2 regions of the Exiguobacterium sp. s7 genome follow, and region 1 is predicted to be linked to the other one. Evidence: riboswitches for the same ligand, from Rfam matches in the RefSeq annotation. Region 1 holds a riboswitch; the other holds the start of a gene.

The links. Region 1 has a riboswitch for FMN ahead of ribD (bifunctional diaminohydroxyphosphoribosylaminopyrimidine deaminase/5-amino-6-(5-phosphoribosylamino)uracil reductase RibD). Riboswitches for the same ligand answer to the same signal wherever they lie in the genome.
Region 2: another riboswitch for FMN. It lies ahead of KNP79_RS02910 (ECF transporter S component); the one in region 1 lies ahead of ribD (bifunctional diaminohydroxyphosphoribosylaminopyrimidine deaminase/5-amino-6-(5-phosphoribosylamino)uracil reductase RibD).

Annotation. Positions count from the first base shown of each region.
Region 1 covers NZ_JACSLO010000006.1:72,212-88,558, forward strand. Annotated here, with positions in the region: gene gatA (Asp-tRNA(Asn)/Glu-tRNA(Gln) amidotransferase subunit GatA) at 1-477, opposite strand, end outside; gene gatC (Asp-tRNA(Asn)/Glu-tRNA(Gln) amidotransferase subunit GatC) at 489-779, opposite strand; gene KNP79_RS09270 (methyl-accepting chemotaxis protein) at 998-2,701, shown strand; gene KNP79_RS09275 (alanine/glycine:cation symporter family protein) at 2,741-4,117, opposite strand; gene bcp (thioredoxin-dependent thiol peroxidase) at 4,351-4,788, opposite strand; gene KNP79_RS09285 (nuclear transport factor 2 family protein) at 4,801-5,616, opposite strand; gene pruA (L-glutamate gamma-semialdehyde dehydrogenase) at 5,789-7,333, shown strand; gene KNP79_RS09295 (ZIP family metal transporter) at 7,419-8,234, opposite strand; gene ribH (6,7-dimethyl-8-ribityllumazine synthase) at 8,330-8,794, opposite strand; gene ribB (3,4-dihydroxy-2-butanone-4-phosphate synthase) at 8,791-9,975, opposite strand; gene ribE (riboflavin synthase) at 9,975-10,616, opposite strand; gene ribD (bifunctional diaminohydroxyphosphoribosylaminopyrimidine deaminase/5-amino-6-(5-phosphoribosylamino)uracil reductase RibD) at 10,597-11,676, opposite strand; FMN riboswitch at 11,829-11,971, opposite strand; gene KNP79_RS09320 (undecaprenyl-diphosphate phosphatase) at 12,065-12,877, opposite strand; gene KNP79_RS09325 (homing endonuclease associated repeat-containing protein) at 13,330-13,971, shown strand; gene KNP79_RS09330 (GGDEF domain-containing protein) at 14,362-16,044, opposite strand; gene KNP79_RS09335 (DegV family protein) at 16,166-16,347, opposite strand, start outside.
Region 2 covers NZ_JACSLO010000002.1:59,889-76,235, reverse strand. Annotated here, with positions in the region: gene KNP79_RS02965 (leucyl aminopeptidase) at 1-696, opposite strand, end outside; gene ptsP (phosphoenolpyruvate--protein phosphotransferase) at 1,026-2,744, shown strand; partial or broken gene ptsG (glucose-specific PTS transporter subunit IIBC) at 2,880-4,817, opposite strand; partial or broken gene ptsG (glucose-specific PTS transporter subunit IIBC) at 4,958-6,457, opposite strand; gene glcT (glucose PTS transporter transcription antiterminator GlcT) at 6,674-7,519, opposite strand; gene KNP79_RS02940 (YuiB family protein) at 7,625-7,942, opposite strand; gene KNP79_RS02935 (NAD(P)/FAD-dependent oxidoreductase) at 8,067-9,278, opposite strand; gene KNP79_RS02930 (NAD(P)/FAD-dependent oxidoreductase) at 9,545-10,522, shown strand; gene KNP79_RS02925 (NAD-dependent epimerase/dehydratase family protein) at 10,559-11,413, opposite strand; gene KNP79_RS02920 (hypothetical protein) at 11,541-11,783, shown strand; gene KNP79_RS02915 (HesB/IscA family protein) at 11,825-12,181, opposite strand; FMN riboswitch at 12,279-12,420, shown strand; gene KNP79_RS02910 (ECF transporter S component) at 12,580-13,167, shown strand; gene KNP79_RS02905 (nucleotidyltransferase family protein) at 13,297-13,821, shown strand; gene KNP79_RS02900 (NupC/NupG family nucleoside CNT transporter) at 13,934-15,145, opposite strand; gene KNP79_RS02895 (YuzB family protein) at 15,356-15,592, opposite strand; gene KNP79_RS02890 (NAD(P)/FAD-dependent oxidoreductase) at 15,690-16,347, shown strand, end outside.

The sequences.
Region 1 (16,347 bases):
GACCGTTGCCGCTGAACCGCCTGACGAACCGCCTGGTACGCGCGTTGGGTCCCACGGGTTACGGACGACTTTGAACGCCGAGTTCTCGTTTGATGAACCCATCGCGAACTCGTCCATGTTCAACTTTCCGATTGTGACGGCACCGGCGTCATGGAGACGCTCGACGACCGTCGCGTCATGGGCCGGGACAAAGTTCTCGAGGAACTTCGAGGCACACGTCGTGCGTGTCCCTTTCGTGACGATGTTGTCTTTGACGCCGATCGGCAAACCGAAGAGCGGGTTGTCCGATGTCTTGGCGAGCTCGTCCATCCGTTTCGCCTGTTCGAACGCGTCTTCGTTGAGCGTCAAGAAGGCACCGACTTTCTCGTCGGTCGCCTCGATGCGGTCAAATGATTCTTTGACGAGGTCGGATACCGTGACTTCGCCTTCTTTTATAAGCGTATGCAGCTTGGCTACACCGTGATCAAATAAACTCATGAAGGGCCTCCTTATTCAAAGACCGCTGGGACACGAACTTGGCCGTTTTCCCAATCAGGTGCCATCCGTTCGACTTCCTCGCGTGGAAGTGAAGGACGAACCTCGTCTTTGCGTAGTACGTTTTTCAAATCTAGGGCATGGGTCGTCGGGATGACGCCCGTCGTATCGAGTTCATCGAGTTGCTCGGCGAACTCGAGGATTTTTGTCAATTGCTCCGTGAAGTGCGTCACTTCATCTTCTGTGATCGCAAGTCGGGCGAGTCCGGCGACGTGCCGAACTTCAGCTTCTGTGATTCGAGCCAAAGGTTCCACCTCCAACAGTTTTCAATACATCGTCCATTATCATACCACTTTTTTATAAGACAAAAAAGAAAATCCCATCTCGCCAATCTTGATGTCTTTTTTGAAAAGTTAGGGAATGCCCCTGTAATATTGACTCGTTTCCAAAAACGCCTATTCGGTCCGTCCCTCAATCTCATTATGCTTAGAAAGAAGCATTCTTTTTTCCGAGGAGGATCCCTATGTCAATCCGTAACAAACTGATCGTCGCCTTCACCGTCTTGCTCCTGTTGTTGCTCGGGGTGAGCGGCTACTCATTCTATGCATTGAACGCGTCCAAGGCCGCCCAGCAAGATATGAACGTCTCGTGGGTGCCGGGGATGGACCAAATTCATCAAGTCGATAAACAGTTGCTTGAGATTCGCCAACAGATGATGCGCCACGCCTTGGTCGAAGACGAGGTGACGAAGCAAAATGTCGAAACGAACCTCGACACGGGCATCACGATTCTCGAGCAACAGATGAGCGGTTATGAGTCGACCATCATCACGAAAGCCGACCAGGAGCTGTTCGATCAAGCGACGGACCAATGGACGACATTTAAAACGAATATCGAGGAGCTCGTCCGCATCTCGAACACGGACGGTCAAGCCGCAGCCGATGCCTATATCCGGGACACGGCGACACCGGCCGCCGACGCCCTCTCGAACACGCTCGGTCTGCTCGTCAACTTGAACCGCGACGCGATTCGGTCTGACACGGAATCCGGTGCGGCGCTGTTCGAACAAGTCCAGTTCACACTCATGGTCATCATGGCCGCGGCTGTCGTGTTCACAGTATTGATGATGGTATTCATCTTCCGCTCGATCTTCGAACCGCTCAAAGAGTTCAAACTGAAGATGCGCGAACTCGCCACGAGTCAAGGAGATTTGACGACCGCCATCCCGGTGAAGCGACGCGACGAGTTCTCGGGACTCGCCCGCGACTTCAACCAATTTCTCGCCAACCTCCGTCAATTGATTCTTCAAGTGAACGGTGTGTCACGCGGGGTGACCGAACAGTCCACACATATGTACGACGAATTGAAAGCGCTTGATACGTATATGACGACGACCGCCGCGACGACAGAGGACTTGACAGCCGGCATGCAACAGACGGCCGCGAGTGCCCAAGAGATGAACGCGTCGGCCTCCGACATGGAACGGACGCTCCACCATATCGTGACGATGGCCGCCGAGCGAAAAGCCGAGGCCGCACAAGTCGATGCCCGTGCCGTCGCCTTGCGTGACCATGCCGTCGAGGCGAAAGCGTCCGCACTCAGTGTCCTGTCATCGACACGTGTCAATTTAGAGAAAGCGATGCAAGACGCCAAAGCCGTCCGGGAAATCGCGACACTCACGAATGACATCCTCGACATCGCCGCCCAGACGAATCTCCTGTCCTTGAACGCCTCGATCGAAGCCGCTCGGGCCGGTGAAGCGGGACGCGGGTTCGCCGTCGTCGCCGATGAGATTCGAAAACTGGCGGAGACGAGCCGGACGACCGTCGAACGGATTCAAGCCATCTCGACGACCGTGCTCCACTCCGTCGACCATTTAAATGACACGTCGAGCGAGATGCTCGGTTTCCTCGATACGAACGTATTAAAAGACTATGATCAGCTTGAGGAAGCAGCCGAGCATTACAGTGAGGACGCCAGCCGATTCGAGACGACCGCATCAGAATTCGCCGATGCCGCCGTCGAACTCGAACAGTTGACGTCGAATATGATCGGGGTCATCCAAGATGTCGCCGTCACAGTCAACAACGGGGCGCTCGGCACACAAGAAATCGCCGAGAAAGTGACGATGTCCGTCGACCGGTTCAGTGAGTTGAACCGGGCCACCGAGATGTCCCAACAAAAAATGGATGAGTTGAACGAATTGATCGGTCAATTCAAAGTATGAAAAAAGGAAGCGTCCTCGCATGAGGATGCTTCCTTTAGATTAGGCGGCCGCTTGCCGCAATTCTTTTTTCCGTTCCAATTCGAAGCGCTTCGTCTCGGCGACGACGACACCCGACAAGAACAAGAGACCAATCAAGTTCGGGATTGCCATCAGTCCGTTGAAGACGTCCGAAATGGCCCAAATCAGATTCAAGTTCGTCGTCATCGCACCAAGTCCAGCGACGAGGATATACATCATCCGATACGGAACGATCGCTTTCTCCCCGAGCAGATAATAGACCGACCGTTCACCGTAATAACACCAGCCGATGACTGTCGAGAAAGCGAAGAAGACGAGTGAGATCGTGACGATGAGTTCCCCGATCGGGCCGAGGAAGTAGGCGAATGACGCTTGCGTCAACTCGATGCCCTGGAGCCCTCCCGTATATTGACCGCTCATGACGATCGTCAATCCGGTAATCGAACAGACGATGAGCGTATCGATTAATACTTGCGTCATCGAGACGAGCGCTTGCCGTCCCGGGAAATCGGTCTTCGCCGCAGCAGCTGCGATCGGCGCCGAACCGAGACCCGCCTCGTTCGAGAACACGCCTCGGGCAACTCCGTAACGGATGGCCGCACCGAGCGCCCCGCCGCCGATGGCCTCCGCACTGAACGTGCTCGAGAAGATGGTCGCGAACGCCGATGGGATCAACTCGTAATTGGTGACGAGAATGACGAGACCGCCTCCGACGTATGCGAAGATCATGACCGGCACGAAAATGCCGACGACTTTCCCGATTGATTTGACGCCGCCGAGAATGACGAACGCCGTCAAGACCATCATGCCGATTCCCGTCGCGATCATCGGTACCCCGAACGACGTGTTCAAGGCAAGACTGATCGAGTTCGTCTGGACACCGTTGCCGATTCCGAACGCAGCGATTGACGCGAACAAGGCGAACGTCATTCCGAGCCACCGTTTTTTCAACCCGTGCTCCAAATAGTACATCGGTCCGCCGGCGATTTCTCCCCGCTCATCGACGACACGATATTTGACGGCAAGGATTGCCTCGGCGTATTTTGTCGCCATCCCGATAAAACCAGAGAGCCACATCCAGACGATGGCCCCCGGTCCCCCGAGGACGACAGCCGTCGCGACACCGACCATGTTGCCGGTCCCGACCGTGGCCGCGAGCGCCGTCATGAGTGCTTGGAAATGTGAGATATCCCCGCGCTGCCGCTTCTGTTTCGCGACCTCTGCGTCCGTCTGCTGTTTCGGGATGAACGCTTCTTTCAAACCGACACCGAGACGTGTCACTTGGATAAATCCGAGCCGGAACGTCAAGTAAATCCCGGTCCCGATCAATAGAATCAACAAATGTGGTCCCCAGACGAGATTCGATAGACTCGTCAAGACCGCTTCAAATTGCTCCATGCTAGTTATGCCCCCTATGTATTTCTTGAATTCACTGTTCCTTCATATTTTTCAGAACATTCTCAACTTCGTCAAGTTGACGGGGTACGAAACCGCGACGTTGCCGTGTAATATTTTTGTAATATACCTCTCTGACGCTTTGAATGACCTTGATTCTAAATTTAGTATTTGAAATAAATTTGTAATAAGAAACCCTAACAAAAACGGCCTCCCCTCAAGGAAGCCGTCGCCATTTATGATGTGAGCGCCGCGACGACTTCGTCGACGTGCCCATTCACTTTCACACTGCGCCATTCCTGTTCGATGTAGCCGTCCTCATTGATGAGGAACGTCGAGCGGACGATGCCGTAGTACTCTTTCCCGTAGTTCTTCTTCAACTGCCAGACGCCATACAGTTCCGATACCTCATGCGTGTCGTCGACGAGCAAATCGAACGGAAGCTCGTGTTTGGCGATGAAGTTTTGGTGCTTCTTCTGGCTATCGGCCGAGATGCCGAGGACGACGGCCCCGTTCAATCTCGGTGTCGCGTCACGGAAATCACACGCCTCGGTCGTGCAGCCCGGCGTCGCGTCCTTCGGGTAGAAATAAAGGACGACTTTCTGACCACGATAGTCCTCGAGCGAGATCATGTCCCCGTTTTGGTTCGGTAATGTGAATGTCGGTGCTAACATGTCGTTTCCTCCTTATCCGAACGACGGGTCGACGAGGTTCTCGTCATAACCGTCAATCGCTTGTTCTAATTTTTGTTTGAGTGGTTCGAGCACTTCGAGATACTTGACCGGGTCTTCTGTCTCGGCCGCTTTTTGGAGCTCCGCTTCATTGTCGATATACCACGTCCGGTACGCCTCGAAATAGTCGGTCATCGTGTCTTGATTCTCTGGTACGGTGAGTGTCTCAGACATGAGCAAGAAGACGTTATTGTCGGCTTCGAGCGCCATATAGTCGGTTTGGGCGTTCACTCGGTCGTAAATCGGACCGGCCTCATCTTCCGGCACGTCGGCGAGACGGGCGTTCGCTTCCGGATTCACCCCGTACTCGTTCGCCTCGATGCCCGTCAGCATGACTCCGACTTCTCCGATCACGTCGGCCGGGAGCAAGGCCGGTGTGACGACGAGCTTCCACTCATCCTCTTCTTTGATGGCGACTTTCGAGAGCCGGTTCGGCAGTTCATTGCCGTCCGCGTCTTCCATTTCGTGGACGATGAAAGCGACATCCCCATCCTCGTTCACCCAGCTCTCGTACATATCGCCTGGTGTGAGCTCGCGCGTCTTCGCGCCCGTCGCCGGGATGGCGGTCAATTCGCCCGCATAATCGATTGCTTTAAGCGCGGCCGCATCACCGTCTTCGAGTGCTTGTTGATACGACGCATATACCGTTTCAACCGCTTCCGGGAGTGGCGCTTTCGTCTCTTCGGCCGTCTCCTCGACCGGCGCCTCTTCGCCCGTGCCGCACCCCGCAAGCAGAGCGGTGAGGGCGAGTGGCAATATCCACTGTTTCATCGAATCATTCCCTTCACAAGACGTCCTGTACCCCCATCCTACCACGACTCGATTTCGAGCGAAAACTACAAGCTTTTCTGGAAAATTGTTTCACTAGGATTTCACCAAGATTTTCGATACAATACAGACGTAAGCGCTTAACTGCTTGATCACTTTTTAAGGGGGAACGAGAATGATTCCATACAAACATGAACCATTCACAGACTTTACAAACAAAGAGAACGCCGCAGCCATCCAAGCGGCAATCGAGAAAGTGAACGGTGAGCTCGGGAAAGACTATCCGCTCGTAATCGGTGGGGAAAAAGTTACGACGGAAAGCAAAATCACGTCTTACAACCCAGCTAACAAAGAAGAAGTCATCGGACACGTCTCGAAAGCGAACCAAGAGCTCGCGGAGCGTGCGATGCAAGAAGCGCTCACTGCGTTCGACTCATGGCGCCATGTCGACCCGGCCGTCCGTGCCGACGTCTTGTTCAAAGCGGCGAACATCGTCCGCAAGCGCAAGCACGAGTTCTCGGCTTACCTCGTCAAAGAGGCAGGCAAGCCGTGGAACGAAGCAGACGCAGATACAGCAGAAGCGATCGACTTCATGGAATACTATGCACGTCAAATGCTCGAACTCAAACCAGGTAAAAAAGTCGAGAGCCGTCCGGGCGAATACAACCGCTATGACTACATCCCACTCGGGGTCGGGATCGTCATCAGCCCTTGGAACTTCCCGTTCGCGATCATGGCAGGGACGGCCGTCGCGGCCATCGTCGCCGGTAACACGATCCTCTTGAAACCAGCTTCGACGACACCGATCGTCGCTGCGAAATTCGTCGAGGTCATGGAAGAAGCAGGCTTGCCGAAAGGTGTCCTCAACTTCATCCCGGGACCAGGCGCTGAAGTCGGTGACTACCTCGTCGACCATCCGAAGACACGCTTCATCAGCTTCACAGGTTCACGTGACGTGGGCTTGCGCATCAACGAGCGCGCCTCGAAATTGAACGACGGCCAAATCTGGCTCAAACGTGTCATCGCTGAGATGGGCGGAAAAGACACGATCGTCGTCGACGAATCAGCGGACCTCGAACTCGCGGCCCAATCGATCGTCAAATCGGCATTCGGTTTCTCAGGTCAAAAATGTTCGGCTTGTTCACGTGCCGTCATCGTCGACAGCGTGTATGACACGGTGCTCGATCGCGTCGTCGAATTGACGAACGAACTCTCGGTCGGCAACACGGAGCAGAACGAACACTTCATGGGACCGGTCATCGATGCGGCCGCGTTCAAGAAGATCACGTCATACTTCGACGTCGCCAAAGAAGAAGGCAAGATCGTCGCCGGCGGAAAAGCTGACGACTCGACAGGCTACTTCGTCGAGCCGACGGTCGTCGCCGACGTCGCACCGAAAGCACGTCTCATGCAAGAAGAGATCTTTGGACCGATCGTCGCCTTCACGAAAGCGAAAGATTTCAAAGAAGCGATCGACATCGCCAACAACACGGAATACGGCTTGACGGGTGCCGTCCTCACGCGTGACCGCTCGAACCAAGAGTACGCGCGTCAGAACTTCCACGTCGGCAACTTGTATTTCAACCGTGGCTGCACAGGCGCCATCGTCGGCTATCAGCCGTTCGGCGGGTTCAACATGTCAGGCACAGACTCAAAAGCAGGCGGACCGGATTATATCCAACTCCACATGCAAGCGAAAACGACGTCTGAGACGTTTTAATCCATCAGCCCGGCTCATTTGAGCCGGGCTGTTCACTACATGAAGGAGCGCCGACGCAACCGTCAGCGCTCCTTTTGTCATGCCCTCATCCGAGCGCCACGTCTAAAATCATCATGATCGTGAAGCCGAGCATCAATGCCATCGATGCCATATCTTTATGCCCGTTCTCTTGCGACCCAGGGATGACCTCTTCGACGACGACGAAAATCATCGCCCCGGCGGCAAAGCTGAGCGCGAACGGCAACAGCGGCTCCATGACGAGCACGGCCCAGACACCGACCAAGGCAGCCGCCGGTTCGACCATGCCCGATAACTGACCGTAGAAAAAACTTCGGCGCCGGGAGAGCCCGTCTCGTCTGAGCGGGAGCGACACGGCGGCACCTTCCGGAAAGTTTTGAATGCCGATCCCGATGGCCAACGCGATGGCACCCGTCAGCGAAGCGGACGGGAAATCGGCCGCGACCGCCCCGAAGGCGACGCCGACGGCCAGTCCTTCCGGAATGTTGTGCAGCGTGATCGCCAAGACGAGCAACGTGCTCCGCTTTCGTTTTTGCGGGCGGATACCTTCCGCGTCCTCAATCGGAGATGTCGGATGCACGTGCGGGATCAGTTTATCGACGACCGCCAAAAACAGACCGCCCGCTAAAAAGCCGACGGTGGCCGGCAACCAAGCCGGCATCGCGTCTTGCTCCGCCATCTCGATGGCTGGCGCAAGGAGTGACCAAAAACTAGCGGCAATCATGACCCCGCCGGCAAACCCGAGCATACTGTCCATCAACCGCGCGTTGATCGACTTCGTCATAAAGACGATGGCCGCCCCAAGCGCGGTCATCCCCCACGTGAACATCGTTCCGAGCAGCGCCTGCATGGCCGGGCTCAGTTGAGCCACCCATTCCCACATCACCGTCGCCCCCTTTTCACCTTATTCTTTTCCCGGGACACACGCGTTGCTAACGACAAAAAAAGAGGAGAGCCGTTTCGCTCTCCTCCATCCTATTAAAACGCGCGCATCAAGTTCGCCATCTCGATGGCCGCCGTTGCCGCTTCCCAACCTTTGTTCCCGGCTTTCGTGCCGGCGCGTTCGATGGCCTGCTCGATCGTCTCGGTCGTCAAGACGCCGAAGATGACCGGTACTTCTGACTGATAACTTGCTTGGGCGACACCTTTCGCCGCTTCGCTGCAGACGTAGTCGAAGTGCGGCGTCGCGCCGCGGATGACCGCCCCGAGCGTGATGACGGCATCATATTTCTTGCTCATCGCCATCTTTTTGGCGACGAGCGGGAGTTCGAAAGCGCCCGGGACGAACGCGAGTTCGACATCGTCTTGTTCGACGCCGTGGCGCTTGAGCGCGTCTTTCGCACCGTCCAGCAAGCGCATCGTGATGAGATCATTGAACCGTCCGACGACGATTCCGACTTTCAAGCCTTTTCCGACCAAGTTTCCTTCAAATGTATGCATCATGATTCTTCTCCTCCAAAATGGTTCATTTTTTGTTGTTTCGTCATTCGATATTTCTCGTTCGCCGCATGGGCGCCGACGATAATCGGGACACGTTCGATGACCGTGATCCCGCACGCTTCCAAGGCGTCGACTTTTTCTGGGTTGTTCGTCATGAGCCGGACGTTCGTGATCCCGAGGTCACGAAGCATCGCCGCGCTGACCCGGTAATCGCGTAAATCGGCGTGCAGACCGAGCGCAACGTTCGCCTCGACCGTATCTAGCCCTTGTTCTTGTAGTTCGTACGCCTTCAACTTGTTGAGCAGACCGATGCCGCGCCCTTCTTGTCTCATATACAAGATGACACCGCCTTCGGCTTCCACTTTCTCCATCGCTGTATCGAGTTGTGGCCCGCAGTCGCAACGATATGAGCCGAACACGTCGCCGGTCAGACACTCGGAATGGATACGGACGAGCGGTGCGTGTTCGAGCTCACCTTTTAGGAGTGCGACGTGTTCTTCCCGGTCGAGGACGTTCCGATACCCGATCAATCGGAAGTCCCCTTTCACCGAGGGGAGCGAGACGTCCGCCTCTCGACTGACGAGGTCCGTCTCCATATAGCGGACGAGCGCCTCGATCGTGATGAACTTTAAACCATGCGCTTCCGCGACGCGTTCAAGGTCCGGCACCCGGGCCATCTCGCCGTCCGGGCGGATGATTTCACAGATGACGGCGACCGGTTCACTTCCGGCGAGGCGCGCCAAGTCGACCGACGCTTCTGTATGTCCGCGTCGTACCGAGACGCCTCCTTTTTTGGCGATGAGCGGGAAAATATGTCCCGGACGTTGGAAATCAGCCGGACGGGCGTTGATGTTCGCGAGTTCGCGAACCGTATGGGCCCGTTCGCTCGCCGAGATGCCCGTCGTCGAATCGACGTGATCGACGCTGACCGTGAACGCCGTCCCGTGTGGATCGGTGCTGTTTGCGACCATTGGCTGCAAATCGAGTCGAACGGCCACTTCTTCGGCCAGGGAGGCGCAGACGAGCCCTTTCCCTTCCGTGATGAGGAAGTTCATCGTCTCTGCGGTCATTTTATCCGCGAGCACGACGAAGTCTCCTTCGTTCTCACGGTCCTCATCGTCGACGACGATAATCGGTCGTCCCATCTTCAAATCTTCGACTGCTTCTTCAATCGTGTGGAACATTACCATCCCGCCTTTCCATACCCTTGCGACGCCAGAGATTCAAGCGTCATCGGTTTTTGACTTACGAGTTTTTCCATATATTTAGCCAACATGTCACATTCCAAATTGACCGCGTCTCCTGCCTGTTTCATCCCGAGTACCGTCTCACTGTACGTATGCGGGATGAGCGACAACGTGAACCCGCGTTCGGTGACATCAAATACCGTCAAGCTCGTCCCGTCGACCGAGATCGAACCTTTTGGGACGATATAGCGGAGGAGCGACGGCTCACAGCTGATGTCGACATAGACGGCGTTCGCGAGCGCCCGTTTTTTCACGATGCGCCCGACCCCGTCGACGTGACCCGAGACGAAATGGCCGCCGAAGCGTCCGTTCGTGGGCATGGCCCGCTCCAAGTTGACGTTCGTGCCGGGGCGGACCCCGTCGAGACTCGACGCTTTGAGCGTCTCCGGCATGACATCGACCGAGAAACTGTCACGGTCGAACGTCGTCACCGTGAGACAGATGCCGTTGACGGAGATGCTGTCACCGAGCTTCACGTCCTCGAGGACGACCTTCCCGCTCAGCGTGAGCCGAAGTGACGGACCGTTCCGTTTCACTGCCTTGACACTGCCAATCTCTTCAACGATTCCCGTGAACATCGGACTCCTCCTTTCGCATGATCAGTTTGATGTCGGTGCCGACCGTCTCGACCGATTGAACCTCATACCGTTCGACCGCATCGAGCGGCCCATCATGATGCGAACGGTAAAAACCGCCCTTGCCGCCGAATACGCGTGGCGACTGGTACATGACCCACTCGTCGACGAACTGTCCGTCCAAGAGTGAAGTGACGAGTGTCGGTCCCGCTTCGACGAGCATACGACCGATGCCGCGTGCGTAGACGTCTTGCAGGACAGCTTCGAGCGACGTATAGTCGGCAATTTCGACGCCATTCGCTGCCAGCGCGTCACGTTTTGTTTGGTCATCCGACGTCGTGTACAGAAGCACCGGTACGTCGTTTGCCGTCCGGACGAGCTGGCTCGAGAGCGGCGTACGCAACTCACGGTCGAGCACGATTCGGAGCGGTTGTGTCGTCTCGCGGTCGAGCCGAACGGTCAAGCCTGGGTCATCGGCGAGGACGGTGCCGACACCGGTCAAAACGGCGTCGACCGTCGCACGCAGTTCATGGACGTCCCGTCTGGCTGCTGTCCCGGTCACCCACTTGCTGTCACCGTGATCGAGCGCGACTTTGCCGTCGAGGCTCGTCGCCGTCTTCAAGATGACGTAAGGCCGCTTCGTCTCGAGTGAACGTAAGAACGCCGCATTGAGCGCCCGCGCCTCACGCTCGAGCAGCCCGACCTCGACGTCAATCCCGGCCGCTTTCAACCGAGCGATGCCGCGCCCTGCGACGAGCGGATTTGGGTCTTCCATCGCGATGACAACACGCTTGATGCCGGACTCGACGAGCAGGTCGGCACACGGCGGCGTCTTGCCGTAATGCGAGCACGGTTCGAGCGTGACGTACATCGTCGCACCGTAGGCGGCAGCGCCGGCCATGCGGATGGCGTGCACCTCGGCATGCGCTTCCCCGGCCTTCAAGTGAGCGCCGAACCCGACGACCCGGCCGTCTTTGACGACGACGGCGCCGACGCGCGGGTTGATGCCGGTCGATGAGGCGGACTTGGCCAATTGGATGGCTTGTTGCATGTACTGATTCATAATCTCCCTCCTTGTTTCGCACAAACAAAAAGACCTCAAGGAATGATCCTCAAGGTCTCGGTGGGAGGTGTCGGTCGTCATTTGGGCAAACCAAATAAGCGTTTTCTTTACAGAAAAACGTACGACGAACTACAGGTCGCGTGGACCTGTTCTGTTTCCTTCTCCCATCCAGACTATACTGTCGGCTCTAGAATCGCACTAGATCCACCGTTCGCACACGTGCGCCCGGGTCACGGACTTAAGGCTCGCGCCCATCACCGCCGGTTGGGACTTTCACCCGACCCCGAAGGAATATTTGTTTGTACGATTCCACTTTAGCGCAAAAATAAATCGATGGCAAAACGAAATGCGCAAAAAGGCACCGCTCGAGTGAGCAGCGCCTTCAGAATCATGCCAAGAATAGGACGACGAGGAGACCGACGATCCAGCAATAGAACGAGAAATACTTGAGCTCGCCTTTCGCCATGATGTGTTGGAACCATTTGAGCGAGATGGCCGTGAGCGCATACGAGGCGATGAACGCCAAGATGAGCGGTCCGAACAGTTCACGTGTTTCCGGATTCGTGAACAGCGCCGGTCCATCTAAAATCATCGTCCCGAGACTGACCGGGATGAATAAGAAGAACGAGAAGCGGAGGGCCGACTCTTGTTTGATGCCGAGGAGCATCGCCATGACGATTGTGGCGCCGGAGCGGCTGATCCCTGGAATGAGTGCGACCGCTTGAGCAAGTCCAATCAAAATCGCGTCGCGGAGCGTGATGCCGCCGTCCCCTTTGTTCCCGCGCATGTTGCGGATGAACCAGAGCGCGAGCCCGGTCAAGATGAGCGTGTAGCCGACCGTGGCGACTCCACCGAGCGTCTCCCCGATCCAATCACCGAACAAGACACCGAGCAAACCAGCCGGGACGGTCGCGACGAGCAAGAGCCCGATGAACTTGACATCGATCATCGTCTCGTCGCTGCGATCTTTCTTAAATAAGAACGTCCACAGACTGACGACGAGACGGACGACGTCTTTCCGATAAATCGTCAAGACGGCGAGCAGCGAGGCAAAGTTCACGAATATCTCGAACGAGAGTCCCGGCAGTTCGATATCGAACAGCTCTTGGAAGATGACCAAGTGACCGCTTGACGAAATCGGGATCGGCTCCGTGAAGCCTTGAATCAAACCGAGCAGTAAGTAGAACAACCATATTGTCATATCGTAATATCCTCTTTTCTTTTTTACATCAATTCCATTATTTTAGCAGACCGCCTATTCCACTGACCAGCCTTTCAAAAAAAATTCGTTATTTTCAAAACTTTCATTGATTAGTCTGAAAATTAAATTTATTATAGAAGAGTACTCAACTGGTGCAACGGTGATGACCCCATTGGCCAGTTGGGTACTTTTTCGTACAGAATATGACATTTACGCCATCATAAAACTTTTTGTTTACAATTGAACCCATTTAATATTAAATTTGTAATAGAACTGTTACCATTTTTTCAAAGTGTAACCAGGGCTTTAGACCTATCGGTTTATAAAATCGGTTTAAAAAAACTTGAAGAATGCACTTATAAATTGTAAAAACTGGCCGATAGTATGATTGTAGAAGCAACTTCGTCATCTTTGTCGGTTCAGATATGAGTCCATGGAAGGAGGAACCATCATTGAGTCAAACGCTATCCACTAAATCCCACCACTTGTCCACCGAGCAACAGAGGATGATTCACTGTATCCGTCTACTCGGCGACTTGTTGAAGGAACGTCCACGTCGCTCTGTGTATCGTCGCTTCGCGATGGAACAAAGCTGGCCATCTCCCGAGTCGATTATCCGACAGTTCGGGTCATGGGCCGAGGCGCTCGCCATCGCCGGCTACGAATGGCATGGAGAGGCGACCGTCGACCTCCCAGATAAAATGCCGAAGTACACGCGCGAAGATATCATCGAGACGCTTGCCCTCTACTCGCGCGACATGGGATCGATTATCACGCTCAAAAAATATCAGGAATGGCGCAAGCTTCATCCGAAAGCACCGAGCCATTACCATATCGTCAAGACGTTCGGCTCGTGGCATGACGCCTGTGCCGAGGCCGGACTTGAAGCGAGTGTGACCTATTCCAAATCCGAACTCTCTAACGCACTCCGTGAAGCGATTCACGAGATGGGCTTCTCTCTTTCCTTCGAAGCGTATCGCGAATGGGCAAAACGGAACAACAAACCATCCACGAAAGCCATCCTTCATCGTTACGGCTCGTGGTCGGCTGCGATTCACGCGGTCGAGTCAGAAATCTTCAATCAGAAATTATAATCTTTCATTCATAAGGAGGACGCCGGGTATCCGGTGCCCTCCTTTATTTTGTAGGTGTACCGTTGTCGCTCGTCCTTTCGGCGCCCACGCTTTCTGCAGGCAATCCCGGAGCCGCATCGCTTACGCTGCTGGGTCTCCGTCGGATTGCTGTCCTGCAAGAGTCGGGGCGCCGAGGGACGAGCGAATCGAATTCGATTTAACATTCGTTCAACGGCGCCTAGGCCGGTGCCCGAACTCCTAGGGGAGAGCGATGCAAGGATGACCCCGTAAAGCGCGGCACGCGCTGCGGAGGCATCCGCATCGCCCCAGGAACGGAGGGCATCGGCCCAAGCATCGTTCATGTTGATCAGACAAAAAAGGAGAACACCGATGAGCCGGTGTTCTCCTTCATCATTGAATCCGTTCCGTCGACGTGTCGCGGTAATGGGCGACCCGGTCCCGTCCATTGAATTTCGCACCGACGTACATGGCCCGGTCGGCGTGGCGGAGCAATGTATCGAGATCCTCGTACTCGTGGATCGTCTCGATGCCGATGCTCGCCGTCACCTGGACGCGAATCCCTTCCGAGCCGAACGGATGGTTGCGGAGCGCTTGGCGAATCTTCTCCCCCGTCACGATGGCAGCAGCCTCATCCATGCGTGGGAAGACGAAAACGAACTCTTCGCCGCCGTAACGCGTGACGAGATCCCCGTTTCGGATGAGACGCGTGAACAACGTCCCAGCCTCGATCAACACCTCATCGCCGAACGCGTGACCATACGTGTCGTTGATCGCCTTGAAATGATCGAGGTCGACCAAGAACACCGACAACGGATACGATGCGACATCGTTCAACCGCTCTTTCGTCCACCGCTTGAGCGCCCGCTGGTTCGGGAGTCCCGTCATCGGATCGGTCAAACTTTCATGTTGAAGACGGTTCCGCTCGTCGATCCGTTCGAGCGACCAGGACAGTGTCTTCAACAGGCGATGGAGCTCGACGGCGATCGCCCCGTCGTAAGCTCCGTTCGCCGTCGTCGAGATCATACAGCTGACCGCGTTCGTCGTGCTCGACACCGGTTGGATGACGAGTGCCGAATGATGGAGCTCGGTTTGATGTGCCTGCAGGTCGGGATGCCACTCATGAAGCGAATCATACACAAAGTATGGTTCTTCCGCGTCGCGGTGCCGTTCGAGTGTGTAGGCGTCGGCGACGGGGGTGGACGTACGGCCGCTGATATCATAAAACGTCCGGTGCCCGTCCCGATTGACTTGGAGCCAGCCGCGCTCGAGCTCGACGACTTCCCGGAGCCCGTTCCAAAACTTCTCGATGAGCAGTTGCTCGTTGTCGACGCGGTACAGTTGCTCTTTCAACCGTTCGACTTGATCGATCTTCGACTGCGTCTCTTCGGTCTCCGTCGCTTTCGATAATCCCATCTTGAGGAGCGACAGGATGAGGAACGTCGCCATCAGCCCCGTGTATCCGAACAGTTGGAACGCCTCGATGGCGACCATCGTGAACAACAGCTCGAGCGAGATGACGAGCCAGTCAAAACGGAGCAAACGCCACATGATCGGGAGCGGGATCCGTTCCCCAATCAGGAACCGCGATAGCAGGAAACTGAAGCCGAGGACGAGGAACAAGACGGCAAAGAAGCCAATCAGCGCCGTACCTTGTTCGAGCAGATGAACGTTCGGTCCAATCTGTCCGCCGAGCCGCAAATAGACGAGCCCCGGCAAGACGAGGAGCATCGCCTCGATCAACGTATTGAGCGGATAGAAATGCAAAAAACGCCGACGTCCGACTTTGTTCGTGAACGTCCGGGCCTGAAACGTGAGTAAGAGGAGCTGTCCCATCAACAAGGCCGGCAACAGGCCGTACAAGAAGAACGTCATGAAGACGAACATCTCATGGAACGTAAAGTGAAGGTGCCGCCGCTTGAGCGGGTTCATGACGAACAGGGCGCCGAGCGTGAAGATGAACCAAAATAACGACCAATCAAACGTACCGATGCCGAGCCACATGTAGGCGAGGATTCCCATGAAGACGAGCGACCACGAGAACCAGCTTCTGATGAGGTACTTCCGAAATCGCATCGTCTCCCCCCTTTTCTTTATCATTCCTACATAGTATGAAGGGTTTTGGTGGAAGATTCCAGCCGTTGTTTGAAAGTTGTGACAATAAAAAAAGATCGCGACTCGCGTCACGATCCTGTCATCACTTTGCTTTTAAGAACGAAAAACCGATCGAGCCTGACCCCGTGTGGGCCCCAAGGAGCGGTGCGAGTGTGTCGACCCGAATTTTGGCTTTGTCGCCGAGCTCACGTTTCCACGACTCGGCCAGTTCTGGCACGTTCCCGTGGAAAATCGAGACGTCCGTGCATTCACCCGAATCGATGA
Region 2 (16,347 bases), on a different contig from region 1:
TTCGAGCACGATCAACTTCGGCGGGATCGTCGACCCTTGGTTGACGGCGAGAAGCGCGCCCATTCCGAGCCCTTCCATCTCTTCTTTCTCAATGATGCGATGTTCAAAGCCGTGACGTTCGGCCAACTCGACCGCATAGTCCGCGAGCGTTTCCGACGTCAAAATATTGGCTGGCATCATCGTGAGCGACCGCGCCACATTCACACCACGTCCGTAAGCTGCACCTGCTAGCGCCTCTTCCTCTGCATCAGCTCCGAGCAACGTGATCGTTACGTCCGGTTTCGCCGGTTTCGGCTCTGATTTGTATGTAGGATGCTCATACGTCGCCATCTCATACGCTTCAGCAAACAGTTTCGCCGTATTCGGTCCGAACGTGTCGAGGGCGACCGCGACGTCCGTGAAGGCACGGGCTTTGATGTGTTTGGCGACTTTCCCGAACCAATTGCGCACATTTTCAACCGTATTTTCGTTCCGTTGTCCGAGACCGACGAATAGGATCCGTTTAACCGTTCCCTCAAACGTCGGGACGATGGAGACTTCACCTGTTTTCGTTGAAATATCCGCCGATTGAATCAATGCTTTGACGCGTCCATTAAACAATGAATCGAGTCCTTCCTCAATCGTGTCGGCAGCGCCGATCCCCACGACGATCGTGTCATATGAACCGTTCCAATCTAAGTCTTTCACTTGATACATGTTTGCCACTTCCCTTCTTTATATATGGTTAGCATAACGAACTTCTGCCAAATAATGAAACAGTATGCGCAAGAGTCAATAAATCTTCGAATTCAGGCGTTAACTCCTCGTTGTGACGATGATTTATTTTATGATAGGATAAGAAAGTACGCAATCAGGCATCCCTCCCTGTTGAGGCGAGGCCATTTTGTTCGGTCGAGGCTTCCCCTAGTAGTAGACCGTTGCTACTTTAATCTTCCAGGTTTTCGTTAGTTCCTTTTTCATTTCGGGTAAGAACTAACGAGATAACGTTGGAAACCACTATTTCTTTGAAGAGAGGGACTACGCTTATGTCACACATTAAAGGTATTGGCGCATCTGCAGGAATCGCAGTTGCGAAAGCATTCGTCATGGAGACACCTTCATTTGACATCCCGACAAACAAAATCGAGGACGTAGCAGCTGAGAAAGCCCGTTTCCAAGCGGCGATCGCTCAGTCGAAGACAGAACTCGAAGAAATTCGCGAGATCACACTTCGTGAACTCGGTGAAGACAAGGCAGAGATTTTCTCGGCACACTTGCTCATCGTCGAAGATCCTGAGATCGTCTCACAAGTGAACGACAAAATTGAAAGCGAACACATGAATGCTGCGAAAGCGCTCGATGAAGTCGCTCAAATGATGGTCATGATCTTTGAATCGATGGATAACGAGTACATGCGTGAACGCGCTGCCGACGTTCGTGACGTCACGAAACGCGTCATGGCGCATATCCTCGGTGTCACATTCATGACGCCTGCGTCGATTTCTGAAGAAGTCATCATCATCGCTGAAGATTTGACACCGTCTGACACGGCGCAACTCAACCGTAAATACGTCAAAGGTTTCGCGACAAACATTGGTGGACGTACGTCTCACTCGGCGATCATGTCTCGCTCACTCGAAATCCCGGCTGTCGTCGGAACAAAAGTAGCGCTCGAAGAAATCAAGAACGGCGACCTCGTCGTCATCGACGGGACAGAAGGCGACGTCTTCGTCAACCCGTCTGAAGAACTCGTCAATGAATACGTTGAAAAACGTGCTTCATTCGAAGCTTACAAAGAAGAGTTGAAACAGCTCGTCAACGAAGAGTCAGTCACAGCCGACGGCCATAAAGTCAAACTTGCGGCAAACATCGGTACACCGAACGACCTCGAAGGCGTGTTGAAAAACGGCGCTGATGCCATCGGCCTTTACCGGACCGAGTTCCTCTACATGGACTCAGAAACGTTCCCGACGGAAGAAGAGCAATATACAGCCTATAAAGCAGTACTCGAAGGTATGGACGGCAAACAAGTCGTCATCCGTACGCTCGATATCGGTGGAGATAAAGAATTGTCTTACCTCGACCTTCCAAAAGAAATGAACCCGTTCCTCGGCTATCGCGCAATTCGCCTTTGCCTCGAAGAGACGGACTTGTTCCGCACACAACTTCGCGCCCTTCTCCGTGCCTCAGCGCACGGTGACCTCGCCATCATGTTCCCAATGATCGCGACACTTGAAGAGTTCCGCGCGGCGAAAGCGCTCCTTCTCGAAGAAGAAGCGAAGTTGAAAGCAGAAGGCATCGCTGTCGGTAACTACGAGACAGGGATGATGGTCGAGATCCCATCGACAGCCGTCATGGCGAAGCAATTCGCGAAAGAAGTCGACTTCTTCTCAGTCGGCACGAACGACTTGATTCAATACACGATGGCAGCGGACCGCATGAACGAGAAAGTCTCGTACTTGTACCAACCGTTCAACCCGGCCATCTTGAACCTTCTCCACAACGTCATCACAGAAGCACATAAAGCTGGCAAATGGGTCGGCATGTGTGGCGAGATGGCTGGAGAAGAGCTCGCGATTCCAATCCTTCTCGGACTTGGCCTTGACGAGTTCTCGATGTCAGCTTCAAGCGTCCTTCGCGCACGTAGCCTCGTGAAGCGTTTGACGAAGTCAGAAACAGAAGCGATCGTCAACGACGTCCTCAACATGGATACAGCTGAAGAAGTCGTGAACTTCCTCAGTGAAAAATTCGATATTAAGAAGTAACAAAAAAAGAAGTTCTCGCAGCTGCGAGAGCTTCTTTTTTGTTTACTCGGCTCCTTTATCATCCGTTCTGAAGTCGAGCGCTTCACCGGCGACGACCGTCTCTCCGAATGGGACAACGACGATTTTGCCGTCTCCGTTCGTCCAAATGATCGGCGTGATGAGCGATGGGACTTTGTCGCGAATCAAATTGAGGTCAACGTCGAGCAAGACATCCCCCGCTTCGACGCGGTCGCCTTCTTTCACTTTGGCGACGAAACCTTCGCCTTTCAGATTGACCGTATCGAGTCCGACATGGATAAGAATCTCGCGTCCATCGTCCGCAAGTAGACCGATCGCATGTTTCGTCGGGAAGAACGTCGTGATTTGTCCCGTGACCGGCGCAACGACTTGTCCTGAACTCGGTTCGATGGCAAATCCTTCACCCATCATGCGGCCCGAGAAGACTTGGTCCGGAACGTCATCAAGTGACAAGATGACACCTGACATCGGGGCGAGGAAGCGATGATCGGCATGTTCGGCCGCTTCCGGTGTGATGACGGCTTTTTCTTTCGGCTTGTATTCGCCGCCCTCGATGATGGCCGCGATTTGCGATTTGAGCGTATCCGATTTCGGTCCGAAGATGGCTTGAATATTATCTCCGACTTCGAGTACTCCGGCCGCTCCCAAATCTTTGAGCAAGTCTTTATCGACTTGTTTCACATCATTCACGGTGACGCGAAGACGCGTGATACAGGCGTCGAGGTGTTTGATGTTTTCCGGTCCGCCGAGACCGACGAGCACTTCGTACGGTAAATCGTCTCCGACGACGGCGCGGGCGCCTTTGCCTTCGGCGACGGTTTCACGTCCCGGCACTTTCAAATCGAACTTCGTGATGGCGAAGCGGAACCCGAAGTAATAAATGACCGCGAAGACGAGGCCGACTGGAATGACGAGCCACCAGGCTGTCCGGTTCGGCAATACCCCGAACAACAGATAGTCGATGAGTCCGCCTGAGAACGTCATCCCGATCTTAACGTTGAGCAAGTGCATGGTCATAAAGGATAGTCCCGCAAAGACGGCATGAATACCAAAGAGTAGAGGTGCAACGAAGACGAACGAGAATTCGACCGGCTCGGTGATTCCCGTTAAGAATGAGGTGAGGGCTGCTGAGAAGTAAAGTCCTTCGACGTCTTTACGACGCTCTTTCGGGACCGTGTGGAACATGGCGAGACAAGCGGCAGGCAATCCGAACATCATGAACGGGAACTTCCCGGTCATATACGTACCGGCCGTAAATTCGACTCCGTCACGTAATTGTGCGAAGAAGATCCGTTGGTCCCCTTGGACAAGGTCTCCCGCCTGGTTCGTATATTCCCCGAACTGGAACCAAAACGGTGAGTACCAGATGTGGTGCAGACCGAACGGAATCAAAGAACGTTCGACCAAACCGAAGACAAAGGCTGAAACGGCGACGTTCGCTTCAATGATCGTGCTCGAGAACGTGTTGATCGCTGAACCGATCGGCGGCCAAATGTAGGCGAGCGCAATCCCGATCAATAAGCTGAATGCAGCGGTCGCGATCGGCACGAACCGTTTCCCGGCGAAGAACCCTAAGAAATCCGGCAACTTGATGTTGAAGTACTTGTTGTATGCGAATGCGGCAATGAGACCTGCGATAATACCCCCGAATACCCCCATTTGGAGCGTCGGGATCCCGAGTACCGATGCATAGGCCGGGTCTCCCTGGGCGATTTCCGCGGTAATACCGTTCCACGTACTGATAACTTTGTTCATAATCAAATAACCAACGATAGCTGCTAACCCGGCAACACCGTCCCCGTTGGCTAGCCCGATGGCGACACCGACGGCGAACAATAGACCTAGATTGGCAAACACGATATCCCCGGCATCTGTCATAACTTGCCAGACGAGAACGAGTGAATCGTTTGCCAAGAAAGGTAAGAGCGAAACGAGATCAGGGTTTTGGAATGCGGTACCAAATGCGAGTAATAGACCGGCTGCCGGTAGAATCGCAACCGGAAGCATGAGTGCCTTCCCGATTCGCTGCAAAACACCAAACACTTTCTTCCACATCATGGTTCCCTCCTTTTGTCAGAATACTTACTTTTCCCCATCTGCCAGTAGGCTGAAACCGTTTCACCCATACAAAAAAAGCCAATCCATAATGGATTGGCTTATAGCTTCATTCAGTTTGCTTTCTTTTCGTTACCTGAAGCGATGACCGCTTGCATTTCTGATTTCAACGCATCAGAACGTGGTCCGAAGATTGCTTGAATGTTGTTACCGACTTCAAGGACACCAGCTGCCCCGAGGCGTTTCAATTCTTCTTTGTTGACTTGGCTCTTATCTTTAACTTCAACGCGAAGACGTGTGATACATGCGTCTAAGTGTTTGATGTTTTGCGAACCACCGAAACCAACGAGGATATCTTGTGCAAGTTCCGAACCTGTAGCAGTTGATTGCTCAACGACTTCATCTTCACGGCCCGGTGTTTTAAGGTTGAACTTACGGATTACGAAACGGAATCCGAAGTAGTAAACGACTGCGAACACGAGACCGACTGGAATGACGAGCCACCAGTCTGTACGGTTAGGAAGTACACCGAAGAGAAGGTAGTCGATCAAACCGCCCGAGAACGTCATCCCGATTTTGACGTTCAAGATGTGCATGACCATGAACGAAAGGCCAGCGAAGACTGCGTGTACTGCGAACAAGAGTGGAGCAACGAACAAGAATGAGAACTCGATCGGCTCAGTGATACCAGTCAAGAACGATGTAAGTGCTGCCGAAGCCAAGAGACCACCGACGACTGCTTTACGCTCAGGACGTGCTTCATGGTACATAGCAAGTGCTGCTGCTGGAAGACCGAACATCATGAACGGGTACTTACCAGTCATGAACGTACCAGCTGTGAGCTCGGCACCATCACGAATTTGTGCGAAGAAGATCGCTTGGTCACCACGAACGATGTTACCCGCTGCATCCGTGTACGAGCCGAACTCGAACCAGAATGGTGAGTAGAAGATGTGGTGAAGACCAAATGGAATCAATGAACGTTCGATCAAACCGAAGATGAATGCCGCGAACGTGCGGTTTTCAGTCAACATGAAGTTTGAGAACGTGTTCAAGCCGTGTTGAACTGGTGGCCAGATGAGAAGCATAACGAAACCAGCGACAACTGCCAATACTGCAGTAACGATTGGGACGAAACGCTTACCAGCGAAGAAGCCAAGGAATTGCGGCAATTCGATGTTGAAGTACTTATTGTATGCCCATGCGGCAATCAGACCGACGATGATCCCTCCGAATACCCCTGTTTGGAGTGTTGGAATCCCAAGTACTGATGCGTAAGCCGGGTCACCTTGTGCGATGATTTCAGGTGTGAGTTCGAGCCAAACACCCATTACTTTGTTCATGATGAGGAATCCGACGATGGCTGCGAGTCCGGCAACGCCGTCCCCTGCTAAACCGATCGCGACACCGACTGCGAATAAGAGTGCTAAGTTCGAGAAGATAATGCCACCCGCTTGCTCCATGAGCTGAGCGAATTTCACAACGCCTTCGTTCGTTAACCAACCAGCGCGTGATGTGAGGGCCGGGTTTTGCATCGCGTTACCGAATGCAAGAAGAAGACCGGCTGCCGGCAAGATCGCTACAGGAAGCATAAGTGCTTTACCGACTTTTTGAAGAACACCAAAGATCTGCTTAAACATGATAAATCCTCCTTTTGTGATTGTTTCGTGCGGAAAGACGACTGTAGATGTCAGACAACCGACGTATCTAAACGTTTTCATAATAAACGTTTATAAAAACAGAAACAGGCATGAATAAGGTATAGAACGTAGACCTCTCCTAATGGAGACATCGTTGCGTTCCACTCCTTACTCATGCCTGATCGAATCAGTAACACGTAAGATACGTGGTATCAGTTATCTACTTGTTAGGCGCTGGAGATGCATCGTCAAATATGTCGCTTCACCTCGCGGGACAGGACGCTTTAATTCGCGTTCCATGATGCCCATCAGCTCCCAAGCAGTACTATAGCATAGCGGATATTCTTCGCGCAATACCTTTTCAATTTTTTGTGGGGCTTCCACCATCTCACCCGTCGCAACCCGCTCAACGGCGTACCTTAAGTGCCGAAGTAAGCGCTTATAATCGAGTGAACTCCGATCCATTTTGACGTTCAAACGACTCTCAATCGTCTGAACGATTTGCCCGATGATTTGGTTGTGCCGGTTGACCTCGAGGACGTTTTTGAACGTCGTCGCCGAATGGATATGGAGCGCGATAAATCCGATCTCCGCATCGGGCAACAGCACGTCGAGCCGCTCGTGAATCATATCGACGATTCGTTCAGCCAAGGCGTACTCATTCGGATAGAGCGATTCGGTCTCAAGCAAGAACGGATTTGTCACTTCCATCCCTTGTTCGATCCGCTTCATCGTGAAGAACAAGTGGTCGGTCAAACCGATATGGATATGCTGGTCGACTTTTTTACCTGTGTTGTTCTCGATAAAGCCGACGATTTCTTGCATGAAAGCAATAAAGTCCTCGTCGACGTGTTTGACGAGTTCACGATATTGCGATTGCTCTTCTTTATCTGTCAGTTGATACACTTTCTCCGGGACACTGGCCGGGTCGACGAGATCGCCCGCTTTCTTGCCGAAGCCAATCCCTTTCCCGAGTAGAATGACTTCCGGTTCCGGATCATGTTGGCAAATGACAACGCTATTATTCAACACTTTCTTGATCGTATACATCGGTAATGTCATTCTCATCGCATCCCTTACTAATTAAATCGTTATCTCATCTAGTATATCGGTTCGCCTTCTAAAAAAGTAGGCAGAAAACAAAAAAGACGAACATTTCTGCCGTCTTTAAAACATTGAGTAACCACTCTTACGCAAGTAGCGGATCGTGACGCCGGCCAAAATCGCACCGAGCAGTCCGAAACCAAGCATGAACACATCCAAAAACTGAAGTCCGAGCACCCGTTCGTAAACGTTGGCGAGCGCGGTCGATGTCTCCGTGATGTAACTCGAGAGCTTGACGTTATCAATCATCATAATGACGAAAATCGGATAGATGAACACGAGCGTCCATGTTTTTTTAAGTAGCATGTTCAAAATGAAGCCGATGCTGAAGAAGATGACCAAATAAAGAATCGCCCCAATGACAGCCTGGATGATATGCATGCGATTGCCCCCTTTTCCCGTTGTCTATTATACCGAATCGCCCTCTCTTAGGTCAAAGGTGAACCATGAGACGCCATCAAAAAAAGTAGCCCGTTCGGATGAGCGGGCTACTTGGTCATATTGCTTAGAATTTACCTTTTTTGAGGACGAGACCGTACTTCTTCAATTCGATGAAGTGTTTGTTGTCGATCACTTTCTTCATGAATGAAGCGTTGCGACCGAAGATCTTTTTGCCCATGACGATGCCGATACCGTCGTTATGGCCAAGTGAAGCGACTGTCCCTTTGCTCTCATACGTGAATTTCGAAGTCGATTTTCCGTTGATGAGCGCCGCGATGTTTTTCGCTACGTTGTGCGCTTGTTGCGTCGCGATTTGAGCAGTCGGCGGGTATGGACGGTTTGAGACCGGATCCATGACAGCCGAGCAGTCACCGATGATGAAGACGTTGTCGTGACCAGGGGCACGGTTGTCCGCCTCGACCATGACACGGTTACGGACCGCTTCAAAACCAGATTTCTCGATGATCGGGCTACCGCTCACGCCACCTGTCCAAAGGATCGTGTTCGCTGCGATCGTCTCCGTCGTGTCGCCTTGAAGCGGACCGAACGTGACGACGCCAGGCTCAACGCCTTTGATGCCGTTGCCGAGTTTCATCTCGACACCGTTACGCTCGAGCCATTTCTGTGCATACGTCGTAAGTTCTGGGTCGAAACCAGGAAGGACGGTCGGAGCCGCCTCGATGTTCACGATTCGAACCGCTTCACGTGGCACGTCATACTGCTTGCAAAGCTCAGGGACACGGTTGACGAGCTCACCGAGGAACTCGATGCCTGTGAAACCTGCGCCGCCGACGACGATTGTCACGTACGAGCGATCAGCCGACCCGTTCGTCTTGTATTGTGCGAATGAGTATTCGATATGTTCTTTGATTTTACGGACGCTGTTCAATGAACTGATTGTCATCGCGTTCTCTTTGAGGCCTGGGATTCCGAATGTTTCCGGAATGCCGCCGAGTGCGAACACGACATAATCATATTCAACAGTCGAGCCGTCTGCGAGTAGTACTTGTTTAGCCGTAGTATCGACGCGATCGACGATCCCTTTGACAAATTTCACGCGTGACGGGTTCACAACGTCGTTGATGTAGATACGAGCTTGCTCCGGTTTCATCGTTCCGGCCGCTGGTTCATGGAGCCATGTCGTCTGGTAATGGTAATCATGCTTGTTGATGAGCGTGATGTTCGCGTCGCCAGCTGAGAGCGTCTTCTGGAGGTTCACCGCTGTGATGAGTCCACCGAAACCTGCGCCAAGAATAACAATGTTAGGTCGTTTCATGTTCATTTCCACCTTGTTTTGATAGTTTTGTTTTCTTGAACAATCATGTTGTGTGTTTTTTCACATGAATGTTCACAATAAAGCCTAAACCTTGTTCAACCAATGTTCACAATTGCTTCTCGTTCATTGTACGCTGTTTATTTCGTTTTCTCAATGGAAAAGCTTATCTTCTTGAATTTTTTTTGAATGTATAGGATGTTTGTACAGAATGGATTTAATTCACGATTGTCACTATAATGGATGTATACGTTTTGAGGAGGAATTCGATGAAATCGACGAAAGATGTGATCATCATCGGTGGCGGTCCGGTCGGACTGTTCACCGCATTTTATGCAGGTATGCGCCAACTCGATACGGCGTTGATTGAAAGTTTGCCGCAGCTCGGCGGACAATTATCGACACTGTATCCAGAAAAATATATTTACGACATCGCCGGCTTCCCGAAAGTGAAAGCCCAAGATTTGATTGACCAATTGAAAGCCCAAGCCGATCAGTTCGAGCAGGACTATCGCCTCGGGGAGACGGTCGAGACGGTCGAACGTCTTGAAGACGGCACGTTCCAGATCACGACGAACAAGGATGAGTACCATACGAAAGCCATCATCATCACGGCCGGGAACGGGGCATTCGCCGCACGACCGCTCGGCATCGATGGTTGCGAAGATTATGCCAACCTTCATTACTTCGTCGACAACATGGAGAAGTTCCGCGACCGCCGCGTCATGATCGCTGGCGGCGGCGACTCTGCCGTCGACTGGGCGCTCATGCTTGAAGGCATCGCCAAGGAAGTCCATATCGTTCACCGCCGTGACCGTTTCCGTGCCCACGAGCATACGGTCGAGCAAATGAAGGCCTCGACGATCAACATGTGGACGCCATATAACATTGAGTCACTTTCAGGTGAGACACACATCGAGTCGGTCGAATTGACGGACAAAGACGGCGAATCGAAATTCGTCGAAATCGACGACCTCATCTGTAACTACGGTTTCGTCTCATCGCTCGGCCCAATCAAAAACTGGGGCATGGAGTTCGAGAAGAACACGATCCGCGTCGACTCACGCATGGAGACGACGGTCGCCGGCATCTTCGCCTGTGGTGACATCGCGACTTATGAAGGAAAAGTGAAATTGATTGCGACAGGCTTCGGTGAAGCCCCGATCGCCATCAACCAAGTGAAGCAGCTCGTCGACCCGACAGCGCGTCACCCACAACATTCGACTTCGGTATTTGCCGGGAAATAACGATGTGGCCCTCATCGCGATGATGAGGGCCATTTTTCATTTGCGGATTGTTTGTACAATGACCCGGTCGAGCCAGTCGTCGAGTTGGGTGAAGACGAACCCGGCCTTTTTCGCCTCGGCAATCGACATATAATAGTCGACGTCCGTATCGTACGGCGACGACTCGCCATCTTTGATGATCTGGACCGGTTTATTTAAGTGATGGCCGATCCGTTCCATGAGTGCCCCGAGCGAGATGACCCCTTCACTCGCCGCGTTGAACGGTCCGGTCACGTTCGCCCGACCGACCCATTCTAGAAAGGCGGCCGCCTCAAAGCTTGAGATAAACCCCATCTTCGCTTCCGGGTGATGCAGCACGATCGGCTCTTCCCGTCGGACGGCGTCGATATAAAACTTGAGACGGTCTGTATAGTCGTCGGGTCCGAGCACGATCGGCAAGCGGACCGTCGCGACCGGGAACGAGGCGCGATGGAAGAAATAAGATTCAGCCTCTCGCTTCCCTTGCCCGTAATCATGTTCGGATTCGAGATGATAGTCATGATGGAGCGGATTGAAATCACTTTCTTTCAACTCGGCGCCTGGCGCATAAACCGACATCGTCGACGTGAGCACATATTTACCGACTTGGTCCATGAAAGCGTCCGAGGCGATCTTTGCCTGGTACGGGTTAAAGCAAATATTGTCATAGACGAGGTCGTAATGGTCGCGTGACAAATCTTTCATCGTCGCCACCGACTGTCGGTCCCCTCTGATCGACCGGATGCCCTCCGCCTCGGGTACTTGCAGTTGTCCACGCGTCACAATCGTCACATCGTCACCGGCCTCCGCCAACCGAAGCGCCAACCGCTTTCCAAAATAGCGTGAGCCACCGAAAATCAATACTTTTCTCATCGTCCCTGCCCCTCCTACATGAAATGACATCTCTTTTCATTTTCCCTTGCATCCTCTCGACTAATCTCCCACACCCTTGAATATTTTTGTTATTCTTATATATATAGAGAAGAAAGAGGCGAGACGCATGCATCAGATCACATTAGAAAAAGGATGGTCGTGTGAATTACCGACACAATATGCCATTTACCAAAGCTTATCGGACTTCAGCCGTTACTCGGTCCTTGACCAAGAGGAAGAGAGCGTCTGTTCATTCCGCATCACGAACGACACGTGTAAAATCACAGCGTTTCGTCCTTGGCAACATCAAATCGAGTTAGACGCGGCTTCGAAACTCATTCGATTAATTCTGATTGAAGAGACAGACTGAATACAAAAAAGGCCAATCATGAGGCATGATTGGCCTTTCGTTTAGCAATCCCCAGGTGTCCCGGCGTTCGATGCCGTCCGGAAACTCGAGCCACAACCGCACGTGGCGATGGCGTTCGGATTTTTAATCGTGAAGCCGCCTCCTAGCATCGACTGCTTATAGTCAATCTCGAGACCGTCGACGACCCCGTGATCGGCTTCCGCGACGATGACACGGACACCATAGTGGTCAAACTGAACGTCCTTGTCTGTCTTATCCTCATCAAACCCCATCCTGTAAGACAGGCCGGTACACCCGCCCCCTTGCACTTTGATCCGCAAGTACTGGTCGTCGGGGCGTTCGGTCTGTTTCATCATATCGATGACTTGTAATGCGGCTGATTCTGTCAAATGAATCATCTGAACTCCTCCTTCGTTATCTTAACTTCAAGTCAACTGACTTGAGATTTTGTGAAATATCTTGTATAACTAAACTGTAACAAAAAAAATTAAATCGTTCCATCTTCGGGGCAGGGTGAAATTCCCGACCGGCGGTATTGAAGACAAGTTCTTCTCAGCCCGTGAGCGAGCAAGGCGTTGCTTGCTGATTTCGTGAGATTCGAAAGCCGACAGTAAAGTCTGGATGGGAGAAGATGGCGGCATCCGACCGATATCCGGATGTTTTCTTCGGCGTGGTCTAAACACCGATGAGAACATCTGTTTCGTATGCGCGTAAACTCTCCCGATTGTTTGATACAATCGGGTTTTTCTATGCGACGGGTGCCATTCATCAAGGAGCGACAAAAGGAGAGATTTTGATGAAAACAACGCGCAACAAACGATTGACAACACTGGTGACGCTATCGATGCTCGGGGCCATTTCTTTTGTCCTCATGCTCTTTAACTTCCCGCTGCCTTTCCTACCCCCGTTCCTAAAAGTGGATTTCAGTGACATTCCCGCGCTCGTCGCCGGGATCGTGTTCTCCCCACTCGCAGGCGTCGTGGTCGTCGCTCTAAAAAACGTCCTCTACTATGTCTTCAACGGTGGCGGCGTTCCGGTCGGTGAAGTCGCGAACTTCTTTGCAGGTGTCGCCTTCATGTATCCGGTCGCATGGTTCTACCATAAACGTAAAACGAATAAAGCGCTCGCTTCAGGCCTCGTGGCCGGTACGATCACGATGGCACTCAGCTTGGCGATCTTGAACTATTTGCTCATCTTACCAGCCTACGCGTTCTTCTTCGGCATGACCGAGATGGCGCAACCGGCAGTCAAAACGGACCTCGTCCTATACGGTATCTTGCCGTTCAACTTCATTAAGGCCTTGTTGATCAGCGCCTTGTTCGTCCCACTCTTCCTCAAATTGAAGCCGTGGATCGAACGTCAGCGCATGCAACTTCAAGCGTAACTGACAAGCACCTAGACCCCGGTCTAGGTGCTTTTTGTATAGGTACGCTATGCTAATGAGAGAATAGGAGGAGATGGATTGAACACGACTGAAGATGAGACCCATTTTTTAGAGACTGATGTGGAACTGATGCGTCTGTTGACAATCGTCGCTTCGCTCGGTTTACCCGATTGGTGGATTTGTGCCGGATACGTGCGGGCAAAAATATGGGATGACGCGCACGGCTACGAAGTACCGACGCCTACCGAGGACGTCGATGTCATCTACTTTGACCGATCTCACATCGACGAGGCGATTGAAAAACAGTATGAGGCACAACTGCACGACCTGTTACCGAACGTCCCTTGGTCGGTCAAAAACCAGGCCCGCATGCATCGGGTCAATCAATTGCCACCGTATCAATCTGCGGTCGACGCCTTGGCCCATTTCCCTGAGACGGTCACGGCCATCGGTGTCAGTCTTGATGCGGGCGGACGCTTGAAGCTGGCCGTCCCTTACGGTATTGACGACATAGTTAGACTACAGTTACGACCGACTCCGGACTTTGCGAACGACGCTTCACACCATCATGTTTATCGAGCCCGGATCAATAAAAAGAATTGGCAAGCCACTTGGCCGAGACTCCAAGAAGTGGATATACCTCGTCAGGGATGATAAACACTAGTGAAACCGACCGCCTTACGGTCGGTTTTTGCTGTTCATTCATAAACGTCGCAACGAAAAAGAGTGACCACCGAAGTGACCACTCTGAGTATACCGTGTTTGATTAGAGAAGAAGACCAGCGAGTGTCGCTGACATCAAGTTGGCAAGCGTACCTGCGAGAATCGCGAGGACACCCATGCGCGCGATGTCGTTCCGACGGTTCGGCGCCATTCCACCAAGACCACCGAGAAGGATGGCGAGTGATGAGATGTTGGCGAATCCACAGAGTGCGAACGCGATCATAGCTTCCGTACGTGCCGAGAGGTCACCAGAACCGATGATTGGTGCGAATTCAGAGAAAGCGACGAATTCGTTCAACACGAGTTTTTGTCCGAGGAAGCTACCGAATTGAACAGCATCTGCCCATGGCACACCAATCACGAATGCGAGCGGTGCGAACACATAACCAAGAATCAATTGAAGCGTGAGGCCGTCGAAACCGAACAAGCCACCGATTCCACCGAGAATCAAGTTAACGAGCGCGATCAATGAAACGAAGGCGAGAAGCATCGCACCGACGTTCAAAGCAAGGAAGAGACCGTCAGATGCACCGCGAGCGGCTGCATCGACGAAGTTCGCTGCCTTGTTCTCTTCATCTTCAGCGATTTCGATATCGTCATCCGGTACGTCTGTTTCCGGGACGATGATTTTCGCGAACATGAGACCAGCAGGAGCAGCCATGAAGCTCGCTGCGAGCAAGTACTCGAGCGGTACACCAAGAGCAGCGTATCCAGCAAGAACTGAACCGGCAACCGAGGCGAGACCACCGACCATGACAGCGAAGAGTTCCGATTGCGTCATCGTTGGAAGGTAAGGTTTGATGACGAGCGGTGCTTCCGTCTGACCGACGAAGATGTTCGCTGTCGCTGAGAGCGACTCTTTACGTGACGTGCCAAGTGCTTTGGCGAGAGCCGTACCGAGGATACGAATCACCCACTGCATGACACCTACATAGTAGAGAAGTGCGATGAGTGACGACATGAAGACGATAATCGTCAACACTTGGAACGCGAAGACGAAGTTACCTTCTCCGACAGCTGTACCGAAGACGAAGCTGATCCCGGCGTTCGCCGTGTTCAAGACGCTTTGTACGCCGCCTGAGATCCATTCTAATGCGTTACGTCCTACTGTAGTGAAGAGGACGAGGAAGGCGAACGTAAACTGTACCGCGAAAGCGGCAAGTACGGTGCGCCATTTGATGGCTTTACGGTTGGTTGAGAAGATGTAAGCGATTCCAATTAGTGCCAAAATACCAACCACGCTCATGATATTCATTGGTGTTGTGCTCCTTTCATATTGGGGAAACCTGATAATGTGATATACCCGAATCGAGATGTGTCCTACCGTTTGAAACGCTTTCTTTTTATGTTGTTAAACGTCAGACAACCTACATTCGAACCTCTTTGAATATAACAGACCCTTTTTAAAAATGCAACGGGTGAAAACAGTCAAAATAAAAAAAGTTTGAAGGTCCTTCAAACTTTTTCACCATGCCATTTCTTCAATTTTTTCATATACATTCGTCACGAGTTGTTCCGGTGTATCCCCGGTCACGACCTCACCATCGACGAGACAAAACAAGTCAAGCGAACAGACGCCGCAGTAGCCCGTACAGCCATATTCGACGACGTCTAAGTCTGGATCGGACTCTAATTTGGCGCGGGCGATTTGTGAACCCATCGCTAAATTGGAGGCACAGAACTCAATGATCGGATTCATCATGTCATTCACCCTTCCCCTTTCCTTCAAAGCAGGAAAATGGTTCTTCTACGGCGTATTATAACATGATACAGTTGAAGTGTAACAAAGGGGGATTTTTATGCGCAAATTAGTCGTCTTGGGAGGCGGTTACGGGGGTATGCGTGTAATCGAACGTGTCCTCGGCCATCAGCTGAAGGACGTATCGATCACACTCATCGACCGTCTACCTTACCATGGATTAAAAACAGAGTATTATGCACTTGCGGCGGGGACCGTGTCGGATCGTGACATCCGCATCGATTTTCCAGAAGAGGTCGACTACATATACGGCCAAGTCACCGATATCGATACGGGGGACAAAATGGTCCTGCTCGCGAGCGGGGAAAAAGTGCCGTACGACGACCTCGTCATCGGCCTCGGCTGCGAGGACAAGTACCATAACGTACCCGGTGCCGCCGAGTTCACGTACAGCATCCAAACGTTAGAAGAATCACGAAAGACCCAGCAAGCAATCAACGGCCTATCTCCGGGATCGGTCGTCTCGATCGTCGGTGCCGGCCTGTCCGGTGTCGAGCTCGCCAGCGAGCTGCGCGAGAGTCGTCCCGACTTGACGGTCCGTTTGTTCGACCGCGGCCCGTCCGTCCTATCGTTCCTATCAAACCGCGTCTCGATGTATGTCCAGTCTTGGTTCGAGGAACATGGTGTCGAAGTCATCAATAACTCGAACATCGTCCGGGTCGACGCCGATGGGTTATGGAACCATGAACAGCACTTCG